DNA from 4 places in the Bacillus sp. L381 genome. Region 4 is predicted to be linked to each of the others. Evidence: predicted binding sites of a transcription regulator. Region 4 holds the regulator's gene; each other region holds the start of a gene.
The links. The regulator Rex, encoded in region 4, represses fermentation and respiration genes when NADH is low (regulators of the CRP and FNR family bind a similar motif). The targets are predictions, from matches to a motif close to TTGTGAAATATTTCACAA.
Positions count from the first base shown of each region.

Region 1: the regulator Rex is predicted to act here: its motif matches at 2,469-2,486, upstream of QRX25_RS18090 (nitrate reductase subunit alpha).
Region 2: the regulator Rex is predicted to act here: its motif matches at 2,485-2,502, upstream of QRX25_RS01655 (L-lactate dehydrogenase).
Region 3: the regulator Rex is predicted to act here: its motif matches at 3,649-3,666, upstream of QRX25_RS18785 (cytochrome ubiquinol oxidase subunit I).

Region 1 covers NZ_CP127224.1:3,520,885-3,526,611, forward strand. Annotated here, with positions in the region: gene QRX25_RS18090 (nitrate reductase subunit alpha) at 1-2,404, opposite strand, end outside; gene QRX25_RS18095 (cyclic nucleotide-binding domain-containing protein) at 2,580-3,059, opposite strand; gene QRX25_RS18100 (YwiC-like family protein) at 3,203-3,919, shown strand; gene fnr (fumarate/nitrate reduction transcriptional regulator Fnr) at 3,952-4,668, opposite strand; gene narK (nitrate/nitrite transporter) at 4,766-5,727, opposite strand, start outside.
Region 2 covers NZ_CP127224.1:330,864-336,590, forward strand. Annotated here, with positions in the region: gene QRX25_RS01635 (YfcC family protein) at 1-866, shown strand, start outside; gene QRX25_RS01640 (DUF6773 family protein) at 957-1,430, shown strand; gene QRX25_RS01645 (RDD family protein) at 1,468-1,842, opposite strand; gene QRX25_RS01650 (RDD family protein) at 1,846-2,286, opposite strand; gene QRX25_RS01655 (L-lactate dehydrogenase) at 2,544-3,497, shown strand; gene QRX25_RS01660 (MDR family MFS transporter) at 3,541-5,073, opposite strand; gene QRX25_RS01665 (MarR family transcriptional regulator) at 5,187-5,648, shown strand; gene QRX25_RS01670 (LysE family translocator) at 5,712-5,727, shown strand, end outside.
Region 3 covers NZ_CP127224.1:3,658,902-3,664,628, reverse strand. Annotated here, with positions in the region: gene QRX25_RS18800 (ABC transporter ATP-binding protein) at 1-870, shown strand, start outside; gene QRX25_RS18795 (polysaccharide deacetylase family protein) at 970-1,812, shown strand; gene cimH (citrate/malate transporter CimH) at 1,848-3,191, opposite strand; gene QRX25_RS18785 (cytochrome ubiquinol oxidase subunit I) at 3,692-5,098, shown strand; gene cydB (cytochrome d ubiquinol oxidase subunit II) at 5,082-5,727, shown strand, end outside.
Region 4 covers NZ_CP127224.1:605,908-611,634, forward strand. Annotated here, with positions in the region: gene tsaD (tRNA (adenosine(37)-N6)-threonylcarbamoyltransferase complex transferase subunit TsaD) at 1-103, shown strand, start outside; gene QRX25_RS02975 (ABC-F family ATP-binding cassette domain-containing protein) at 327-2,255, opposite strand; gene moaC (cyclic pyranopterin monophosphate synthase MoaC) at 2,395-2,907, shown strand; gene QRX25_RS02985 (redox-sensing transcriptional repressor Rex) at 2,904-3,551, shown strand; gene tatAY (sec-independent protein translocase protein TatAY) at 3,570-3,740, shown strand; gene tatC (twin-arginine translocase subunit TatC) at 3,747-4,508, shown strand; gene QRX25_RS03000 (YdiK family protein) at 4,548-4,739, opposite strand; gene QRX25_RS03005 (CPBP family intramembrane glutamic endopeptidase) at 4,736-5,470, opposite strand; gene groES (co-chaperone GroES) at 5,707-5,727, shown strand, end outside.

The DNA.
Region 1 (5,727 bases), 950 kb from region 4:
CAAAAGGGTGAATGAACGGATGCATATCCGTACTGCTGAGATCGTGTTTTTCGTACCATGTCGCCGCCGGCAGCACGATATCGGAATACAGCGCCGTACCCGCCATTCGAAAGTCGAGATTGATTAACAAGTCGAGCTTTCCTTCCGGCGCCTGCTCCCGCCATTTGATTTCTTCAGGACGGATGCTGTCGCTGTCGTCATTCATCAAACCGTTCGTCGTCCCCAGCAGATGCTTGAGAAAATATTCATGCCCTTTTCCTGAGCTGGAGATCAGATTTGCCCGCCATACGAAGAGATTCCTTGGGAAGTTCACTTCATTGTCAGGATCTTCAATCGCGAATTTCAGCTTTTTCTCTTGAAGCTGTGAGGCCACGTACGCACCGACGTCCTCTGGTGCCGCCGCCCCCGCTTTTTCAGCTTCTTTGTACAGATCAATGCCGTTTTGATTGAATGTCGGATAAGACGGCAGCCATCCTAACCGGGCCGCCAGCACATTGTAATCAGCGTGATGCTTGTAGCGGGATGACGCAGCAATCGGTGAAGCCAAATCGCTGATCGGCTGGTCCTCATAGCGCCACTGATCTGTCGCAAAGTAGAAAAATGAGGTGCCGTTTTGCAGCTTAGGCACGCCTTCCCAGTCCTTTGCAGTTGCAATCGTCTGCCATCCTTCAGCGGGACGGAGCTTTTCCTGTCCCACATAATGAGCCCAGCCTCCGCCGTTTACGCCTTGCGCGCCTACGAGTAAAACAAGATTTAACACCGCACGATAGATCGTGTCGGAGTTGAACCAGTGGTTGATCCCCGCCCCGACGATAATCATGGATCTGCCGTCTGTATCGATCGCATTTTGGGCAAATTCCCTGGCAATCTGAATGACGGCTTCTCTTTTAATTCCTGTGATCCGTTCCTGCCAGGCAGGTGTAAACGGACGAGGATCATCATAGGATACAGCTGCTTGTTCGCCGATGCCCCGGTTCACGCCGTAGTTGGCCAATATCAAGTCAAACACGGTCGTGACGTACACCTCTTCGCCATTCAGGTTTACTTTTTTAATAGGAAGATCCCGCTCAAGCACTTTGTTTCCGTCATTTGAAAAATACGGAATGCGCACCCTGCCGATTTCGTCCTCTATTCCAAGTACAGAGAGGCGGGGTTCGATCTGTTCTCCGGTGTCTTCATCGATCATGTGCAGATTCCACTTCTTCTGACCGTCCCAGCGGGAGCCCATTGTTCCTTGCGGTATGGCAAACGCGCCTGTCTGTTCATTCCAGACCGCGGGTTTCCACTGATCATGTTTTGTCTGCCGTCCGATGTCCTTCGCATGCAGAAACCGCCCCGCTGTATACACGCCATTTTCTTTTGACAGGGTGACGAGGAATGGAAAATCCGTGTATTGCTTTGCGTACTTGATAAAACGCTCTGTCTCTTGATTCACGTAAAATTCCTGCAAAATGACGTGACCCATCGCCATCGCAAGCGCCCCGTCAGTCCCTTGGCGGATACTCAGCCAGTCATCGGCGAACTTGGAGGATTCCGCAAAATCCGGGCTGACTGAAATGACCTTGGCGCCTTTATAGCGGGCTTCCGCCAAAAAATGCGCATCAGGCGTTCTCGTCAACGGAACGTTTGAGCCCCATGTGATGATATAGCCGGAATTGTACCAATCACTGCTTTCCGGAACGTCCGTCTGGTCACCCCAAATTTGCGGGGACGCCGGAGGAAGATCCGCATACCAGTCATAAAAACTGAGCATAGGCCCGCCCATTAAAGACATAAACCGGGAGCCTGAAGCATGGCTGATCATAGACATCGCCGGAATCGGGGAAAAACCGACATTCCGGTCAGGCCCGTATTTCATCACTGTATACAGCAGAGAGGCCGAGATCAGCTTCAGCACCTCCGGCCATTCAGCGCGCACAAAACCGCCTTTCCCTCTTGCCCGTTTATAAGACTTCGCTTTTTCAGGGTGTTCGACGATTGATTTCCAGGCATCCAATGGATTTTGATGGGCCTGTAATGCTTCCCGCCACAAATTGATCAGCACACCGCGCACGTATGGGTATTTCACACGCAGCGGGCTGTAGATGTACCACGAAAAACTGGCCCCCCGCGGACAGCCTCTCGGTTCGAAATCAGGCATATCCGGGCCTGTAGATGGATAATTCAAGTTTTGTCCTTCCCACGTGACAATTCCGTTTTTCACGTAAATATTCCAGCTGCAAGACCCCGTGCAGTTGACACCGTGGGTGGAGCGAACGACTTTGTCGTACTGCCATCTGTTTCTGTATACATTCTCCCAATCACGATCTTCTTGGGTGGTTTGGCTATGTTTATTTGAATGATGTTCGATAGGAGAAAAATAGTTTAATCTCCTGAACAACGGACTCATTTTCTTTTTCTTCATGATCGTTCACTCCTTCCGAGTCAGGTGATGCTATGTACACTATAAACAGAGACATCACGTTACCTTGTGAACTATGTCACACACTCTGCTTTTTTCACAAAATGTCCACACACAGAAGAAGGAAGGATGCCTGAGTCATTAGCCGCCTTAGATTCAAAGAAAAACCCGGCTCTATTTAAGAACCGGGTTCTGCGCTTTCATCCCGTGATGTATGCAGATACCGTAAAAACAATTGATAGGAACAAAAGACATTTTGCTGAAGCATCGCCAAAAAGTTCATTTGCAGCTTCGGATGGTAAGACATCATTTGCTTGAATATGGAATATGGAATATTGAGTGCCAGAATGTCCGGGGAAGCATTAACTGAGATAAAAGGCGATAGAGACAGTCCGCCTTTTTCATCAACCGGAAACACAGCGCCTTTTTCCCACAGCGCAACGGTTTGCGATCTTTCAGGGAGCCTGCTGTCCTTAAAACGGATACTGCCTTTTAATACGATATATACGGATTGTGAATGATGAAGAAAGGATGGAGACTGATCAGACGAGCCGCGGATTAACGTCCCGTTTTTCAATAAGGCTGCGACAATGGACAGAGGCACTTCATTAAACATAGGAAGTTGTTTCAGACATAATAAATAGTCACACTGATTCATAGGAAAGCCTCCCGTGCTAAGGATAGCTTTAGTGTAGCCCGATTGAGTGTGCACGGCAGTGATATATTTCACAGCTTGTATGATGAATGTCACTTATCAGGAGGATGCCTGCATTTATAATGAAGTAAAAAAGGAGGATTTTGATGAAGGCGATGATTCCGAAGCAGCACGGCGCATGGGCGATGCTGCTGATTCCATTTTTACTCGGGATGGTCAAGGGAGGCCCGGTTTTCTGGCATATTCCGCTCTTTCTGGGCTGGCTTTTCCTTTACTTGACGGTTTATCCCGTTTCACTTGCCTTGAAAAAGAAACAGCTCAAGCCCTATCAAAAGTGGATATGGTACTACGGTGTTCCGGCCTGCTGCTTTCTGACTGTCTCTGCCGTTCATAAGCCCCCTCTCATCTGGGTGGGCGTTTCTTTACTGCCGCTGTTTCTTATCCATATGCATTATGCCCGCCGAAAAAACGAACGAGCGCTGACGAACGATGCTGCGGGTGTCCTGTTCTTTTGTTCAGGCGGACTTGCGAGCTGCTGGCTGGGAACGGGAGCCCTTGACGGCTGGGCTTGGTTTCTATTCTTGCAATCTGCTTTATTTTTTATCGGAAGTTCTTTTTATGTGAAATCAGTCATCCGTGAGAGAAAAAACAGGGCATTTGCATACTGGTCATGGGGATATCACCTGCTGCTCCCCTTTTTATCCGCTCTATTCGGAGCAGGATGGGCGTTTTTTGCTTTTATCCCAAGCAGTTTGCGGGCCTGGTTTTTTCACGGGAAAGATTGGCCCGCGAAAAAAATCGGCATTCTTGAAATCGCAAACACCGGCTTCTTTTTCGCTGTCATGTGTACATATATGGCGTAAAAAAAACAAGGACAGCGGCTGTCCTTGTTTTTTCAGTCAATATTACAGATCTCCAGCGGGCAGTTTTCACACTCGATCTCACATCGTAAATAGTCCCGCTTGTGCAAAATAATTTTCCCGGCTTCATCTATCGAAATAACCCCTTGTTTGCGAAGGTCTCCCAGCATGCGGTTGACGCTTTCTCTCGCCGCCGCGCAAAACTTAGCCAAATCCTGATTTGTCAGCACAATGTTGATCAGAATCCCGTCGCTTCGTTCCACCCCGTAGCTGTTTGATAAGCGGATAAGAGTAGAATAGAGCGCCCCTTTTTTGCCGTGAAGAAGCAGATCCCTGATTTTGGACTGAATTTTCCGGAGATGGGTGCTCATCCATTTCATAAATTCAAAAGTCAAATCACCATTTTGGATTAATTCCTTTTCCAGCTTGTTTTTATTAATGACGAGCACCTCGCCACCCTCTAACACTTTTGCGCTGAGCATATATCTCGGCTCTTCTGTAAACAGTGTCAGTTCCCCGACAATATCGTTTTTTTGGCAGATTCTAAGCGTCAGGTCTTTGCCGTCAGACGTCAGCTTGCCGATTTCAATGAGTCCTGATTGAATCAGATAAAGCTCTTCTGCATCCATTCCTTCTTGAAACAAATACGTGTGTTTTTTCATTTTCCTTTTTGTGCTGATCGATTTCAGCAATTCATGGAGTTCGCGGGAAAGAAGTTCTTTATCAGATTTTCGGACAGAGAGAATATTCATGAGCTCACCTCGAAGAAAGTCACGTTGCGTATGTTTATTGTAACGTGACTTGATTTGCACTCATCCAGAAAAAACTAACAATCTTGTGAATGGATCATCATGAATGGAGGCTCTGACTGTTTCTCTCCGTATGTGTTTTCATTTTTTCCTGCCAATACATCCAGATCACAAGGACAAAGCTCGCCAACGCAACCTCCGAAAGCGCCATAAACCCGATGGCGTATTGTCCTGTTGCCTGAAATACACTTGCCAGAATCAGCGGAGGGAAAAAGCCGCCCAGTCCGCCCATGGCAGACACAATACCGTTGGCAATTCCCGCCTGCTTCGAAAAATAGAAAGGCACCAGTTTAAATACCGTTCCGTTCCCAATACCTGAGCAGACCGCCACCGTTAATGACCCAAACGCATAAAGGCCGATCGTCGGCGAGAATGACAGCATAACACCTGATAGCGTAAGCCCTGCGAAAACGAACATCAAAATGCAGAGCGGGTTCATTTTATCAGCAAGAAATCCTCCCGCAGGCCTGAGCAGCGTAGAGACCGCAATAAAGCCGGCCGTCCGCAGACCGGCATCCGCCGGGCTCAGCCCAAAATGCTGAACCAAAAAGTTCGGAAGATAGATGGTAAAGGCAACAAAGGCGCCAAACGTAATAAAATAAAACAGGCTCAAAAACCAAAGCACATGATTTCGGTAAACGGCTTTCATTTGAGTTTTTACGGAAACTTTGACCTTCTTCTCATGCCGATCGCCGAATAAAACGTGCAGTAATGCGAAAACAGCCAGCAAAACCAGATACATCTGCACGGTTGCTTTCCATCCCGCAGCTTGAGCAATAACCGGCGCCGCAAATGTGGTAATGGCGGTGCCGATGTTTCCGGCACCGTAAATTCCATTGACGGCACCGTGCTTTTCTTTCGGATAATATTTCGGAAGGGAGGTCACCCCAATGGAAAACACCGCTCCGCCGATCCCTAAGAAAAAGCCGCCTGCGATTAAATCAAACAGAGAATCCGCGATACTGATCCAAAACACAGGAAACAAAAGAAAGATGAAGCTGA
Region 2 (5,727 bases), 280 kb from region 4:
GGTTATCACAAAGCATCGCGGAGCTGCCGCTGTTTTCGGGCATCGGCCTGCGGATTGCCGTCTATATTTGTTTTCTGCTTTCTTCTATTTTATATATATATCGGTATACGAGAAGGCTCAGGAAATCAAAAGACGCCAGTCTGTTGGGGAACGATTGGTTTCCGGCGGCAGGTTCAATCCCGCAGGTATCTGAGCCGGAGGACAAACAAGTCCCGTTCACTGTCCGGCATAAGCTGATTCTCGCTGTTGCGGCTTTGTCGCTTGCCGGCTTTTTGTACGGCGCGCTGACCCTTGGCTGGTCTGATTCAGAAATGGCCGCCGTGTTTATTTTTATCTCGATCGTGTCCGGCCTGATTGCGGGAATGGCGGCAAATGATATCGCAAAAACGTTTATCACGGGCTGCCAGGGGCTCGTTTACGGAGCACTGATCGTCGGAATGGCGAGAAGCATTTCCGTTATTCTTGAACACGGAAAGCTGCTTGATACGGTAGTCAATGGACTTGCGTCACTGCTGCACGGTTTCAGCCCGATGGCGGGCGCAATCGGAATGTATATTTCCAGCGCTCTGCTTCATTTTTTGATTTCATCAGGGTCGGGGGAGGCGGTCGTATTTATTCCGATCTTGGCGCCGCTTGCTGATCTGATGGGCATCACGAGACAGGTTGCGGTTGAAGCGGTCATGCTCGGAGAAGGCGTCGTAAACTGTGTCAATCCGACTTCCGGCGTGCTGATGGCCGTATTGGCCGCAAGCGGCATTCCGTACGTAAAGTGGCTTCGTTTTATGGTCCCGCTGGCGCTGATCTGGTTTGTGATCGGCCTTGTGTTTATCTGCATAGGCGTCCTGATCAAATGGGGTCCTTACTAAACATTTTGTCAATGATATTTCGGTTTATCATTATGAATCGGCAGGATATAATGAAGTTGTAAGCCATTCATAAAAGTACGGGAGGAAGTCATCAATCAGCGTAGGAACAGACTTTCAAACGTGAATGGAAAGAGTGAGAGTGTGAGAGAGAAAGAACGAATGATTTGGTCAGAAGTCGGAATGCTTATGGGCACACTGTCTTTGCTTGACATCATTGTACGCGGACTTGTCCTGAACTGTCCGTTTAGGGAATGGGCCGGAAGCTTGGCGGTTTTCTTCATTATAATCGTTTATTATTGCATCAGAGCAGCTGCATCGGGGATTTTGCTGCCGGCTATTCATTCTGAAGCAGCATTGAAAAAACAAATCAGACGGCAAATGGGAGAAACGCTTGCCGTTGCCGTTATCATTACGCTGATCACCATGTATGACCAAGGAATCCCGCATCACTTTACAGGATGGCTGAAATTGATTGCATTATTTCTCGTATGCAGCATCTTCATATTTCTGGTCCGTTATGTTGCAGTAAGGCTGATTTATAGAAGATCTCGCAAAAAAAGCTGACAAATGAGCCCTGCTTGGTTTCAAGCAGGGACTTGCTTTATATGTTGGCCGATTTTGTCCGTGCTTTTGCAATGTATGTATGAGCGGCTAAATCATGTACACTCTGTGAGCGATTTTTAAAGAGAAACAAAAAGTATAACAGCGGGCTAGCGCAATACACGAAAATCGTAAAATAGCGGATAAATGCCTGCTTAAAAGAAATGTTCCCGCGGGACTTTTCATCGGCGACACGCAGCCTGAAAATGAACAGTCCGATCGTTCCTTTCATTTTTGTAAGCGGCATCAGCATCGGATACAGAATAATCATCACAAATTCAGAGATCAGCACGGCCCACAAGGCTTCATCGGTCAGTTTCGCGATATAAAGGATGACTGATACAATGATAATCACATCTAACAGGACAGCCGGAATGCGCTAATAGAACTTTCCGGCATCGGGAAGCGGTTCGGATGACTGGACATCCGGTGATTTCCTGAGAACTGCGGTGCCGGCCGCCATATCGTGAACTGCCTGCGCTTTTTCTGTAAAGTGCACCGTAATAAACGGCAGAACAGAGAGAAAGTGAAGAAGGGATACAAAAAATCTGCCGACAGCTTGCCCGAATGAAATTCTGCTCCCATCATGCGCTTTTACCACCTTCAGTTTAAAGAGGTAAGCGCCGATCGTTCCTTCAAGCGGAGTAAGCGGCATCAAAATATAGCAAAGCACAATCAAGCCGGTAAAAATGAAGAAAAAAGAAGTGCTGAGCGGTCTCCCGGCATATAAGGTGATTGGCACAAGCAGAATGAATAGGTACATGAGCAGAAGGTCAACCAAAAAAGCCGCCATCCGTTCACCTATATTTGCATAATTCATGATTCATTATTCTCCTTTCGTACAGTAAAAAGACAACAAATCACATTTTATAGTCAGATTTCCTTTTTTAGAATAGGTATTTTTTCCTCATTTTCTCATATATGACACCATAACTATTCATTTATTCCTTTCAGTTGGAAAGAATAAAAAAATAAAACTTTTCTCTTGCAAAAGTTTGTGAAGTATTGCACAATATAAATGTGAAATACTTCACAATATAAAAACAGACACCACGAAACACTGGAGGATGAGCATACATGATGAACGAACGAGTGAACAAAGTAGCATTAATCGGAGCAGGTTTTGTTGGAAGCAGTTATGCATTTGCGTTAATTAACCAAGGGATCACGGATGAGCTTGTGATCATTGATGTAAATAAAGAAAAAGCCATGGGAGATGTCATGGATTTAAATCACGGAAAGGCATTTGCGCCTCATCCGGTAAAAACTTCTTACGGCACATATGAGGATTGCGGGGATGCCGATATTGTGTGCATTTGTGCCGGAGCCAACCAAAAACCGGGCGAAACGAGACTTGAGCTGGTCGAAAAAAATCTCGCCATTTTCAAAAGCATTGTCGGTGAAGTCATGGCAAGCGGATTTGACGGCATCTTCCTCGTTGCCACAAACCCGGTCGATATTCTTACTTATGCGACGTGGAAATTCAGCGGCCTGCCGAAAGAACGCGTCATCGGCAGCGGTACGACACTTGATTCTGCGAGATTCCGTTATATGCTGAGTGAATACTTCGGCGCCGCTCCGCAAAACGTACACGCACACATTATCGGCGAGCACGGAGATACCGAGCTTCCTGTATGGAGTCACGCCAATATCGGCGGAGTGCCGGTGCAGCAATTACTGGAGAAAAATGCAGCTTACAAGCAGGACGAGCTGGATCAGATTGTTGAAGATGTGAAAAACGCGGCCTACCATATTATTGAGAAAAAAGGCGCGACATATTACGGAGTGGCGATGAGCCTCGCCCGCATCACAAAAGCGATTTTGCGTAATGAAAACAGCATTCTAACCGTCAGCACATATTTGGACGGGCAATACGGAGTCAACGATGTCTTTATCGGCATTCCGGCCGTCGTCAATCGGAACGGCATCGCCGGTGTGACGGAACTTGAGCTGAATGAAACAGAACAGGCTCAATTCATCCGCAGCGCAAACGTGCTGAAAGATATTCTCGCTCCGCATTTTGCAGAGTAAACACAAAAAAGCAGTACATGACAAACGCCATGTACTGCTTTTTTTAATTCGCTTTTTTCGCCATTTCCTGAGAGGTTTTCACTCTCGCTTTTCCCATAAACAAAACGGTAACGGCCGCAATGACGATCGGCACCAGAGCAAGGGTAAATACATATGTGATGCTTTGAGACATTGCGTCAATAATTTTATCCAGAATCTGCGGCGGAATATGAGCGCGCGTGCCGGCCTGGAAGATTTCCTGAGGATTTCCGATGTTCTGCATCGCGCCGCCCGCTCCTTTCATGCCGCTGAAAGAATCTGTCAGCTTGTTGGTAAATACATTCGTCTGGATGGTTCCGAAAATCGTCACACCGAGCGTCATGCCGAATGATCTTAAGAACGAGTTTGTTGAGTTGGCGCTTCCGCGGTAGCGCGGCTCGAGGTCGTTCATGGACGCTGCCGGCAGCAATGAGAAGTTGAAGCCGACGCCGAATCCGGAGATCAGCATGAATACCGTCAGCATCGTACGCGCCGTATCCGGAGTCATATTCGAAAGCAGCAGCATTCCGATAAAGAAAGCGACCACGGAAATCAGCATTAAATTACGGAACCGCACTTTCGTTTGGAAAATCCCGCCGATCATACTTCCGATAACAGAACCGATCATCATCGGCGTCAAAATAAAGCCCGCGCTTGTCGCGGTGCTTCCGTACACAGCCTGAACGAAAATCGGGATAAACACCGCCAAAATCACAAATGTGGCTCCGTAAAGGAAAGCCAAAATCTGAGCGGTGGCAAATAAACGGTTTTTAAACATCCAAAATGAAATAATCGGTTCTTCCGCTTTTCTTTCCACAATAAAAAAGGCGATAAAGAACACGGCGAACACAGCGAACAGACCGATGATCTGAACAGAGTTCCAATCATATGTTTTTCCGCCGAGCTCAAGAGCGAACATCAGACCGACAATGGAAACGACCAGCGTAATCGCACCGGCCCAGTCGATTTTCTGCTTCTTGTGCTCAAGTGATTCTTTATAATAACGAAGAATGAAGAACAGTGATAAAATGCCGATCGGCACGTTGATGTAAAACACCCAGTGCCAGCTGATGGAGTCGGTAATGAGCGCGCCTAAAAGCGGTCCGAGAACGCTGGACAGGCCGAAAACGGCACCGAACATACCCGACATTTTTCCGCGTTTTTCCGGCGGAAATAAATCAAAAATAATCGTGAAGGCGATCGGCATCAGCGCGCCTCCGCCGATTCCCTGAATGACGCGGTAAATAATGAGCTGGTCCATTGTTTGGGCGATTCCGCATAATGCGGATCCGATTAAGAAAAGAATAAGACCGAATAAAAAGAAACGTTTCCGTCCGTACATATCGGACAGTTTTCCGTAAATCGGCATACCGGCCATAACGGCTACCATGTATGATGCCGTCACCCACGCGAACTTATCGAAACTTCCGAGGTCCCCCACGATATTTCCCATCGCAGTGGCAACGATTGTATTATCCATAGCCGACATTAAAATGCCCAGCAAAAGACCGATGACGACAAACTTTGTCGAGGCGTCCTTCGCGGCTGTTTGTTCCATGCTTTTTCCTCCTATACTTACTTTTGATCATTAAATTTGCTATGATCATATTAGATTTGCCGAAAATTATCTTGATCGTCAAGATAAATTGATTTTATAGGGAGGCCTGTCAGTTGTCAACAAGAAATACCAGAAGCGAGACGGAGGAAACCGCCATACAGTTATTCCGGAAGATGGCCACAAGGACAATCCTTTTTCATCAGGCGGCCGCTCAATCTCTCGGTCTGTTTCCGACCGATTTGAAATCAGCTGATATTTTAAATGAAGCAGGCCCGATGACCGCGGGCGAGCTTGGGAAAAAAACCGGCCTCAGCACAGGCTCGGTAACGGCGCTCATTGACCGGCTTGAAAAAGCGGGATATGTCATGAGAAAAAAAGATCCCGAAGACAAACGGCGGGTGATCATTGTGCCGCTGACAGCGGGAAAAGCGAATGTGAAGCAATTGTTCAGCTCCTTATCCCAGTCCACGGTCAGTCTTTGCCGGCAATATAAAGAAGAAGAACTGCATCTGATATTCGATTTTCTCAAAAAAGTGACGGATATTATGGAAGATGAACTTGAGAAATTAAAATAATATATCATAGCCCGGCCCATTCATGAATAATTTGTACAAGTTGCATGAATGAGGAGGAAGCCAATGAACATCTTTTTAA
Region 3 (5,727 bases), 810 kb from region 4:
ATCGCCATGGTGTTTCAAAACTATGCGTTATATCCGCATATGACAGTCTATGATAATATTGCTTTTGGTTTGAAGCTGAGAAAAATGCCGAAACCGGAGATTAAAAAACGGGTCGAAGAAGCAGCGAAAATGCTGGGACTCACAGAGTATCTGCACCGCAAACCGAAGGCGCTCTCCGGCGGACAGCGGCAGCGGGTTGCTTTAGGACGGGCGATTGTCAGGGACGCCAAAGTATTTCTGATGGATGAGCCGCTGTCAAATCTGGACGCAAAGCTTCGGGTGCAGATGCGGGCTGAAATTATTAAGCTCCATCAAAGGCTGCAAACAACCACAATCTATGTGACTCACGACCAAACCGAAGCGCTGACGATGGCGACACGCATTGTGGTCATGAAGGACGGAAAGATTCAGCAGATCGGCACGCCGAAAGAAGTCTATGAACATCCGGAAAACGTATTTGTCGGAGGGTTTATTGGCTCCCCCGCTATGAACTTTTTTAAAGGAAGACTGACAGACGGCGCCATTCAGATCGGTTCAGCCGCTCTCAGCGTGCCGGAAGGAAAAATGAAAATGCTCCGGGAAAAAGGCTATGCCGGCAAAGATGTCATCTTCGGAATCCGTCCGGAAGACATACATGACGAGCTGATTGTGGTAGAATCCTATAAGAATTCATCCATCACAGCTAAAATCAATGTCGCGGAATTACTCGGGTCAGAAATTATGGTTTATTCCCGGATCGGGGATCAGGATTTCATCGCTCGGATTGACGCCCGCCATGACATTCATGCCGGTGAGGAATTGACTGTCGCTTTCGACATGAATAAAGCCCACTTCTTTGACAGTGAAACAGAAATCAGAATCCGCTCATAACACAAAGCCGGACAGCTGGATGTCCGGCTTTTTTGATGTAACAATTTTATCAGCATAACCGATATAAAAAGTAAATATAAGACAGAAAGCAGGAAAACCATGAAACGCATCATCATGTGCATGTGCCTTTTGGCTGCCGTGTTTACGCTTGCCGCCTGCTCGGGCCATGAGGCAAGTGCCGAACAGAGCATTCCGAAGGCGGAAGGGCACCACGAAAAAAAGTCCGTACAGCCGCAAATAAAAAAAGAGCCGGATACGTCGGAATGGGTTAAAACGAAAGGAACGGCGAGACTGCCGATTCTGATGTACCACAGCATTTCAGAGGGGAACAGCCTGCGTGTGCCGAAGGAAGAATTCCGGCAGCATATGAAATGGCTTCATGATCACGGCTATTATACGATGACTCCGGAAGAAGCCTATCTGATGCTGACGGAGGATAGAGAGCCGCGTGAAAAATGCGTTCTGATCACATTTGATGACGGCTATACCGACAATGTAAAAGAGGCGTATCCGATTTTAAAGAAATATAAGATGAAAGCAACCATCTTTATGATCGGAAATTTTATCGGACATAAAAATCATCTGACTGAGAAGCAGATGAAGGAGATGGCCGCACACGGCATTTCCATTCAGAGCCATACGATGAACCATCTTGAGTTGAACGGACTCACACCAGAGCAGCAGCGCCGTGAAATGGCGGATTCCAAGCATTTATTTGATCGAATGTTCGGGCAGCGGACGTCTGTGCTCAGCTATCCTGTCGGACGGTATAATAAGGAAACATTAAAAGCCGCCGCTGCATCAGGCTACCGTATGGCGGTCACGACGGAGCCGGGTGCGGCATCAAGAGATCAGGGGCTTTACGCGCTTCACCGAGTACGTGTGTCGCCTGGCATGTCCGGCGCGGCATTCGGCTCTTATATTCAAAATGTGATGAACTGACAGAGCCTCCGCATATAGCGGAGGCTTTTTTCCGTTTAATAGAATTGATGAAGCAATAGAAGGGTGACGCTCACGGTAATCGCCCCGCCGATTCTGGTGGACACTTGGGCAAACGGCATAAGCTCAAGCCGTTCAGCAGCGCTTAAGATCGCGACATCGCCGGTGCCGCCCTGTCCGGAATGGCAGGCGTTAATAATCGCCGTCTCAATCGGGTACAGGTTCAGCCATTTTCCGGTCAGGAAACCGACGGCCATCATCGTGACGACGATAGATAAAATAGTAATGATGTTGCTGATAGTAAACGCCGCAATGAGCTTGTCCCATGGTGTCATTGAAACGCCGATCGCAAATAAGAGCGGATAGGTCACGGCTGTCGAGAAAAAACGCGAGACGCCGAAGGCTCCGTTTTCAATCGAGGCCGGCGCCAGCCTGAACAGCTTAATAAGCACGGCAAGGACGAGCATCACGACAGGAGCCGGAAGCTGAAAGAAATCATGCGCCAGCATGCCGACCAAATATAAGGAAACCGCTAAAATGCCTCCGGAAGCGAAAAAGGACAAATCAAACGTTTTGTCACTGGCCGGCTGTTCCAATGCAGGAGCGTTCTGATCAGACTTATCAACCTTCCCGTTGCCCGTCCATTCCGGTTTGCGTTTCCCGATGACATTCAGCAGACCCGATAACATAATGGCGCACAGGCTTCCGAGCATGATGGACGGCAGCACAAGCGCAAAGGCGTCTCCCTGGGACATCGGCATAATATCGGAGTAGCCGATGGATAAAGGAATCGCGCCTTCACCGACACCTCCAGCCATAATCGGGACGACAATATAAAGCAGCGTGTGCTGAAAGCCGAGGCCGAGCAGGGTCCCGACGCATAAGCCGACGATGGCGGCTGCGATCGAGCCGGCGATAAGCGGAATAAAAATCTTGACGAAAGCCTTAACGAGCGTCTCTCTTTTCATCCCGAGAATACTGCCGACGACGATACCGGCAATAAATAGATAGAGAAAGTTAGAGCTTTCCGTGAATTCTGTTGTTGAAGTAATAATGTCTTTCGGAAGCAGGTGGTAGTAGACGACTGCGGACGGAATAAAGGTTGCGAGGATCGCAGGGCCGCCGATGGAACGCACGATCGGAATGGATTTTCCGATCTGGCCGAAGGTAAATCCGAAAAAACTCATGACGGCAATCGATGTCAGGATGTCGCTTTTTACATCGCGGCTCATGACAAACACCGTAATGAGCAAGAACAGCAGGATATAGATAGGAAGTGGAATAATGCCGATTCTTATATTCATTGCTCTGGCAAACCAGTTATCAGTCCGTTCCTGTTTTTGGATTGATTCCGTTTGCAAATTTGGTTGAAGTTCTCCCATGATTGTTCCCCCAGTCGTTATGTAGTGAAAAAATCCCCCATTTAAAGTATACTAAAAAATTTAAATTGTTCATATATTATGAATTTACTAGTGGGTATACTTTTTCTTCGTTTTCTTTCTCAAAAAGGCGATCTGACGGCCTTTTTCATTGCATAAAGCATTTTATTCGCCACACGAATAAAAAAGAGGTACGATATAAAAGGGACAAATATCCTAGATGCTGACATAAATTCTTTATAAATTCGACAATAATCGGTCACAATTTCAGCCTATTTTTAGGTATATTGATCTTTTTTTTTAGGCCGAATCGTTGTAAAGTAATGATATTGAATCATTTCTATGACAGCCGCTGCCCCCAGGGTGTACAGGCTGATAATTCATTAGTTTTGACAAACTTGTGAAACGTTGAGCAAATATATCAATCTTTGTGAAATAGCGAGCATTGATTTTGTTGTGTTTGTGAAATGTTGAGCAATTTACCAGATTGGAGGAAAAACATCATGAGTGAGTTGGTTTTAGCCCGCATTCAATTTGCATCTACAACATTGTTTCACTTCTTGTTTGTGCCTATGTCTATCGGGCTTGTGTTTATGGTTGCTTTGATGGAGACGCTTTATGTTGTCAAAAAACAAGAGACCTATCTCAAAATGGCTAAATTTTGGGGGCATCTCTTTTTAATTAACTTCGCTGTCGGCGTCGTCACAGGGATTCTTCAGGAATTTCAGTTCGGCTTGAACTGGTCTGATTATTCCCGCTTTGTCGGAGACGTATTTGGAGCTCCGCTTGCGGTTGAAGCGCTTTTGGCGTTTTTTATGGAGTCTATTTTTATCGGATTATGGATTTTCGGCTGGGACCGTTTATCTAAAAAAGTGCATTTGCTCTGCATTTGGCTTGTATCCTTCGGAACGATTATGTCATCTTTCTGGATTTTGACGGCAAACTCATTCATGCAGGAGCCGGTCGGCTTTACGATTAAAAATGGCCGCGCGGAAATGAGTGATTTCGGGGCGCTTTTGACAAACCCTCAGCTTTGGGTCGAATTCCCTCACGTCATTTTCGGAGCGCTTGCAACGGGTGCTTTCTTTGTCGCCGGTGTCAGCGCGTTTAAATTATTGAAGAAAAAAGAAGTGCCTTTCTTCCATAAATCGTTCAAGCTTTCGATGATTGTCGGCCTGATCGCCGGTATCGGCGTTGCGTTCAGCGGACATATGCAGGCTGAGCATTTAATGGAATCGCAGCCGATGAAAATGGCTGCCAGTGAAGCGCTTTGGGATGACAGCGGTGATCCTGCCGCGTGGACGGCTTTTGCGAACATTGATACGAATAAAGAAAAAAACACATCTGAAATTTCAATTCCTTACGCACTGAGCTACTTGGCTTATCAGAAGTTCAGCGGCAGTGTTAAAGGGATGAAAACACTTCAAAAAGAATACGAAAAAACGTACGGAAAAGACGACTATATCCCGCCTGTTAAAACGACGTTCTGGAGTTTCCGCATTATGGCGGGAGCGGGCGCGCTTATGATTTTTGCCGCGATTGCCGGTTTTATTCTGAACCGCCGCAAAAAGCTTCATACGAGCAAGTGGTACTTACGCGGTATGGTCGCGCTGATCGCATTCCCATTCATTGCGAACTCTGCCGGATGGATTATGACTGAAATCGGCCGCCAGCCGTGGACGGTCATGGGGCAAATGACGACCGCACAATCCGTTTCGCCTAACGTAACGACGGGATCTCTGCTGTTTTCAATTATCGGCTTCGGCGTCATGTACTTGATTTTAGGCACGCTGCTTGTCTTCCTATTCGTTCGTGAAATTAAAAAAGGTGCGGACCATGATGATCACAAGGATGTTCCTGTATCAACAGATCCGTTCAGTCAGGAGGTCTACCATGGGGTCACTTCATGATCTTTGGTTTATACTCGTTTCGGTTTTGTTTGTCGGATTTTTCTTTTTAGAAGGTTTTGATTTCGGTGTCGGCATTTCGACCCGATTTCTTGGCCATAATGAATTAGAACGCAGAGTGCTGATTAACACCATCGGCCCGTTCTGGGATGCGAATGAGGTATGGCTGCTGACAGGGACGGGAGCGATTTTCGCGGCATTCCCGAACTGGTATGCGACGATGCTGAGCGGATATTACATTCCGTTTATCATCATCCTTCTTGCCTTGATGGGCCGCGGTGTGGCATTTGAATTCCGCGGGAAAGTGAATCATTTGAAATGGGTCAAAACATGGGACTGGGTGGTTTTCTTCGGCAGCCTTATCCCGCCGTTTGTATTCGGCCTTATTTTCACAAGCATGTTCCGCGGCATGCCGATTGACGGCCATATGAATATGCATGCTGGATTTTCAGATATTGTGAACGTGTATTCCGTTCTTGGCGGAGCCGCGGTCACCCTTCTTTCATTCCTGCACGGTTTAATGTTTATTACACTGCGCACGATCGGTGATTTACAGGAGCGTGCGAGAAAAATGGCAAAACGCGTAATTGGTGTTATCTTTCTTGTTGTACTTGCTTTCTTTGCGATGTCTG
Region 4 (5,727 bases):
GGCTGCCGGAACTGTTGCTTTTGAAAAGGGGATTCGGGGTTCATATGATATGAACGGACAGCCCGGTTTGGAATTAATGTCTTTTGATCGTCTCACGTTGTAAAACGTGAGGCTTTTTTTGACTTATTAACAGATAATTTTAACATATCCACAGGTTTGTGAATATATTCAGAAATCCAGACTGGATAAGGGGTTGCGAGTTGTGAGTAAAGTGGATAAAGTCAGAAAATTTTGTGGATAGTGTGTATAAAGCGCTTACTTAAATGGCTGACAAGGAAGAAAGCTGTGGATAAAAAAGCACCCCTTAAAGAGGTGCTTGACTTTTACTATTCTTCTGATGAGAGTTCTTCCCATTCCGCTAGTAATTGTTCCAGCTCTTGATTCAGTGCCTCGTTCTCAGCGTGAATGGTCTGTACCTTTTCATGATCCTGATACACCTCAGGGTCGCACAGCAGCTCCTCATTGGCGCTGATTTTCTCTTCGGCGGATGAGACGGCCGCTTCGATTTCTTCAATGCGTCTCAGGCGCTGACGTTCTTTCTTCTTCCATTCTTTTTCTTCTTCATATGTTCTTTTCGTGTCTTGTTTGACCTTGCCGGCAGGCTGTGCTTGCTCTTTTTCCTGCCGCTTCATTTCTTCCAGTTCCAGCTGCTGGGCTTTTTTCTCGGTGTAATAGTCATAGTCACCCAAATATTCTTCTGCATGATCCGGAGACAACTCCAGCACCCTTGTGGCGATCCTGTTAATAAAGTAGCGGTCATGCGATACAAATAACAGTGTGCCCGGATAGTCGATCAGGGCGTTTTCCAGCACTTCTTTACTGTCCAGGTCAAGGTGGTTTGTCGGTTCATCAAGGATGAGAAAGTTTGCTTTTTGAAGCATCAGCTTGGCAAGCGCGACTCTTGCTTTCTCACCGCCGCTTAAAGAACGGACCGGTTTCAGGACATCGTCTCCGCTGAACAGAAAGTTGCCGAGGCATGTTCTGATCTCTTTTTCCGGCATGTCCGGATATTCATCCCATAGCTCGTCCAAAACGCGTTTGGACGAGGTCAGTTCAGCCTGCTCCTGATCGTAATAGCCGATTGTGACATTGGAACCGTACGAGATCGACCCGGATTCCGGACTGAGCATGTTCATAATGGTTTTCAGCAAGGTTGACTTGCCGATTCCGTTGGGTCCGACAAGGGCGGCGCTTTCGCCTCTTGTAACGCCGAAGGTCAGGTTTTTCAAGAGCGGAGGCTGGCCGTCGTAGCTGATGGAGACATCCTGTACGCGAAGCACGTCGTTGCCGCTCTGTTTTGTAATTTCAAAACGGAAGGCCGCTGATTTTTCATCACCGAGCGGCTTTGCCATGACGTCCATCCGTTCAAGCTGTTTTCGTCTGCTCTGGGCTCTTTTTGTTGTTGATGCTCTGGCCAGATTGCGGTCGACAAAATCTTGAAGCTTGGCGATTTCGTCCTGCTGTTTTTCATACAGCTTCAGGTCTTTCTCGTACTGCTCGGCTTTTTGCTCTAAATAGGCGCTGTAGTTGCCGAGGTATTTTTTGCTTTCTGTCCGTGAGACCTCGTACACTTGGCTGACCACTTTATCAAGAAAGTATCTGTCGTGGGAGACGATCAGGATGGCGCCTGAATATCCCTGTAAATAATGCTCAAGCCATGTGAGCGTGTCGATGTCGAGATGGTTCGTCGGTTCATCCAAAATAAGCAGATCAGGCTGGGTCAAAAGCAGCTTTCCAAGCGCAAGTCTTGTTTTCTGACCGCCGCTCAAGCTTTGTACTTTCACGGAATCGTCAAATTTGCCGAAGCCGAGGCCGTGAAGGACAGACCGGACATCCGCTTCATATTGATAGCCGCCTTTATTCTTGAAGTCCTGCTGAAGCCTGTCATAGGTTTTCATCAGCGTCTCAAGCTCCGCCGGGGCGGCAGTGGCCATCTTTTCTTCAATAGAGCGCATTTCTTTTTCCATTGCTTTCAGGAAATCAAAAACACTCAGCAATTCTTCTTTTATGGTAAGCTGAGATTCCATGCCTGTGTGCTGGGCAAGGTATCCCATCGTTAATTCTTTCGGTTTGATTAATTCACCCTTTTCATATGAAAGGTGACCTGCGATAATTTTAAGGAGAGTTGATTTGCCGGCGCCGTTTCTGCCTACAATGGCGATGCGATCCCGGGATCTGACTTCAAGCTTTATATTGTTTAAAATAGGATCAGCGCCAAAAGATTTGGATAGCTGATTAATTTGTAAGATCATCATATTATTTCACCTCTGTTATAATAAGTTAAGTGTAGCTTATCAACCTGCTGTCAGCAAACAATACATCAGAATTGGAACATTATAGGATAAGACATCAGGGAGAAAATAGTGTATGATCAGAAGTAAGGAGAGTTTAAATATGAATGGATTTTCTCATTTTAATGAAGAAGGCCGTGCCCGCATGGTGGATATAAGCGATAAATCTTCAACAGTCCGTACTGCCGCTGCGATATCCAGCGTACACATGAAGCATGACGTGTACAGCAGAATCAAAAACCGGGAGATCGGAAAAGGAGACGTGCTGGCTGTCGCACAGGTGGCAGGAATTATGGCTGCAAAGCAGACGTCAGCGATTATCCCGATGTGCCACCCGCTTTCTTTAAGCAGCGTAGACATTTCATTCGGCTGGGAGGAAAAGGATTCCGAAGCCGTTCTTCATATACAGGCAAGCGTAAAAACGAAAGGGAGTACAGGTGTGGAAATGGAAGCGCTAACTTCCGCTTCAGTCTGCGCATTGACCGTTTATGACATGTGCAAGGCGCTGGATAAAGGAATGGTCATCGGCCCGACCTGCCTCATGGAAAAAACGGGCGGCAAAAACGGTGATTTTAAAAGAGATGCATCTGAGTATAAAGTGGAGGACCAATCATGAACAAGGATCAATCAAAAATTCCGCAGGCGACGGCAAAAAGGCTGCCGCTTTATTATCGCTTTTTAAAGAATTTACACGCGTCAGGAAAGCAGCGTGTTTCCTCAGCCGAACTGAGCGATGCGGTAAAAGTCGATTCGGCCACGATCCGCCGGGATTTTTCCTATTTCGGGGCGCTCGGCAAAAAAGGATACGGCTATAATGTGGATTACCTGCTGTCATTTTTCAGAAAAACACTGGATCAGGATGAAACGACGAACGTCATTTTGATCGGTGTCGGGAATTTAGGGACGGCGTTTCTTCACTATAATTTCACAAAAAATAATAACACAAAAATATCTATGGCTTTTGATGTGAATCAGAGTAAAATAGGAACTGAGGTAGGCGGTGTGCCTGTCTTTGATCTTGATGATTTAGAGCTTCACATTAAGGATGAACCCGTGGCGATTCTCACCGTTCCGGCGGTTGCCGCCCAGTCAATCACCGACCGGCTCGTGGCGCTCGGAATCAAGGGAATCCTTAACTTTACGCCGGCCCGTTTGAATGTGCCGGATCACATTCGAATTCATCATATAGATTTAGCTGTAGAGCTTCAATCATTGGTTTATTTCTTAAAGCATTATTCTGTTTTGGAAGAAATTGAATAACGAAAGGAGGAGCTGCACATGATCGGTCCTGGAAGCCTGGCGGTTATCGGTGTGGTGGCGGTGATTATTTTCGGTCCGAAGAAGCTTCCCGAATTAGGAAAAGCTGCGGGGGACACGCTTCGTGAATTTAAGAACGCTACTAAAGGATTAGCCGGTGAAGAAGAGGAAAAAAAGAAAGAAGAACAGTAAGATAGGATGACACGTATGAGAGTGAATCAAATGACGCTTGTGGAGCATATTGCCGAACTTCGGAAACGATTGCTGATTGTGGCGTTATCCTTTACGGTTTTCTTTATTGCCGGCTTTTTTCTGGCAAAACCTATCATTGTGTATCTTCAAAAAGCCGATGAAGTAAAAGAGCTCACCCTTAATGCTTTTAACCTGACGGATCCGCTGTTTATCTTTTTGCAGTTCGCGTTTATTATCGGCATCATTTTGACTTCGCCGATTATTCTATATCAGATTTGGGCGTTTGTCAGTCCGGGGCTGTATGAGAAGGAGCGCAAAGTAACACTCAGCTATATTCCGATTTCAATCGTGCTGTTTGTCAGCGGTGTGTCATTTTCTTATTATATTTTATTTCCGCTGGTCGTTGATTTTATGAAGCGGGTTTCGAATGACTTGGATGTCAATCAGGTGATCGGAATCAGCGAGTACTTTCATTTTCTGCTGCAGCTGACGATTCCGTTCGGGCTGCTGTTTCAGATGCCGGTGCTGATCATGTTTTTGACGAGGCTCGGTGTTATAACGCCGATGTTTTTATCGAAAATCAGGAAGTACGCGTATTTTGTGCTGCTTGTGATCGCCGCGATGATTGCGCCGCCTGAGCTGCTGTCTCACTTGATGATTACGATTCCGCTTTGCATTTTATACGAGATCAGTATTCTTATCTCAAAAGCGGCGTATCGGAAAAGGCAGACCGGCAGCAGCGAATCTGACCAGGATGTATCAGCATAAAAAAAGCCATTTCTCAATGATGAGAAATGGCTTTTTCTTTTATTTTTGATTTTTCTTCACTTTAAATGAGAAAGCGAACATTTTAAACGAGATGCTGATATTATAAGCGGCGAAAACCATCAGCAATATGGAATAAAAAGACCACATGCTTCCCGGCGAGCTTGCGGCCAAATACGTAAAGATACAGCCGACTGCGAAATAAATCAAGCCCCAAGTCATTGGGTTCCTCATACAAACAATCCTCCAATAATTAATTGCATTTGCTCACTATGCTGTTCAATATATTTTTGGGCGGGGCCGAGCTGCATGACCACGACAATGGTATTCATCATGACATGAGCGAATATCGGCACAATAATCCGTTTCGTCTGCACATACAAGAACGCAAAGGTAAAGCCCATAGCCGTGTAAAGCAGCAGGTGTGTGAGGTCCTGGTGCACAATGCCGAAAACGACGGAACTGATCAGTCCGGCGATAAAGAAATTCGTTTTTTCATATAATACGCCGAAGATGATCTTCCGGAAAATGATTTCTTCGAGAATCGGACCGACGATAGAAGAAACGATAATCATGAGCGGCATGGCTTTAATAATGTTGAGAATGGCTTTCGTGTTTTCCGAACCGCTGTTCACGTGAAAGACATACTGCTCAATCATCCCGGCGATTCCCTGAGAAAATAAAGCGAGCCATATTCCCGCGACCGCCCAAAGAATGGACATGCCGGCGGATGCTTTCTTCCCATTTCTTAATGTCTGCTTCGGCGCGGTTCTCAAAATCAGGAGAACGATAATCAGGCAGATAAAAAAGCTTACGACGGAATAAATCCCCTGAGCCATGGTGAGATTCGCATTCGTAGGCTGCCCGCCCGCATAGCCGAATCTGTACATTAAAGGAATGCCGATCAATGCAGAAAGCTGCATGATAACATATGTCAAAATGATATACCAATACTGTTTTCTCAAATGATATGTACTCCTTTATCCTATAAAATCAACTTATTTGTTCTTATTGTAACACAAGTGAACTTGACGTGAAAAAAGGAGAAAATCGGTGTAAGAGAGAATCATGTAAGCGTGAAAATTTTTTATTCTTATGACTTGAAATTGGAAGTGAGATTCTTTATTATAATAAATGTGTTAGCACTCTTTAGAGCTGAGTGCTAAAATTACATATTCATACTATTGAGGAGGTTATTTCATTGTTAAAGCCATTAGGTGAT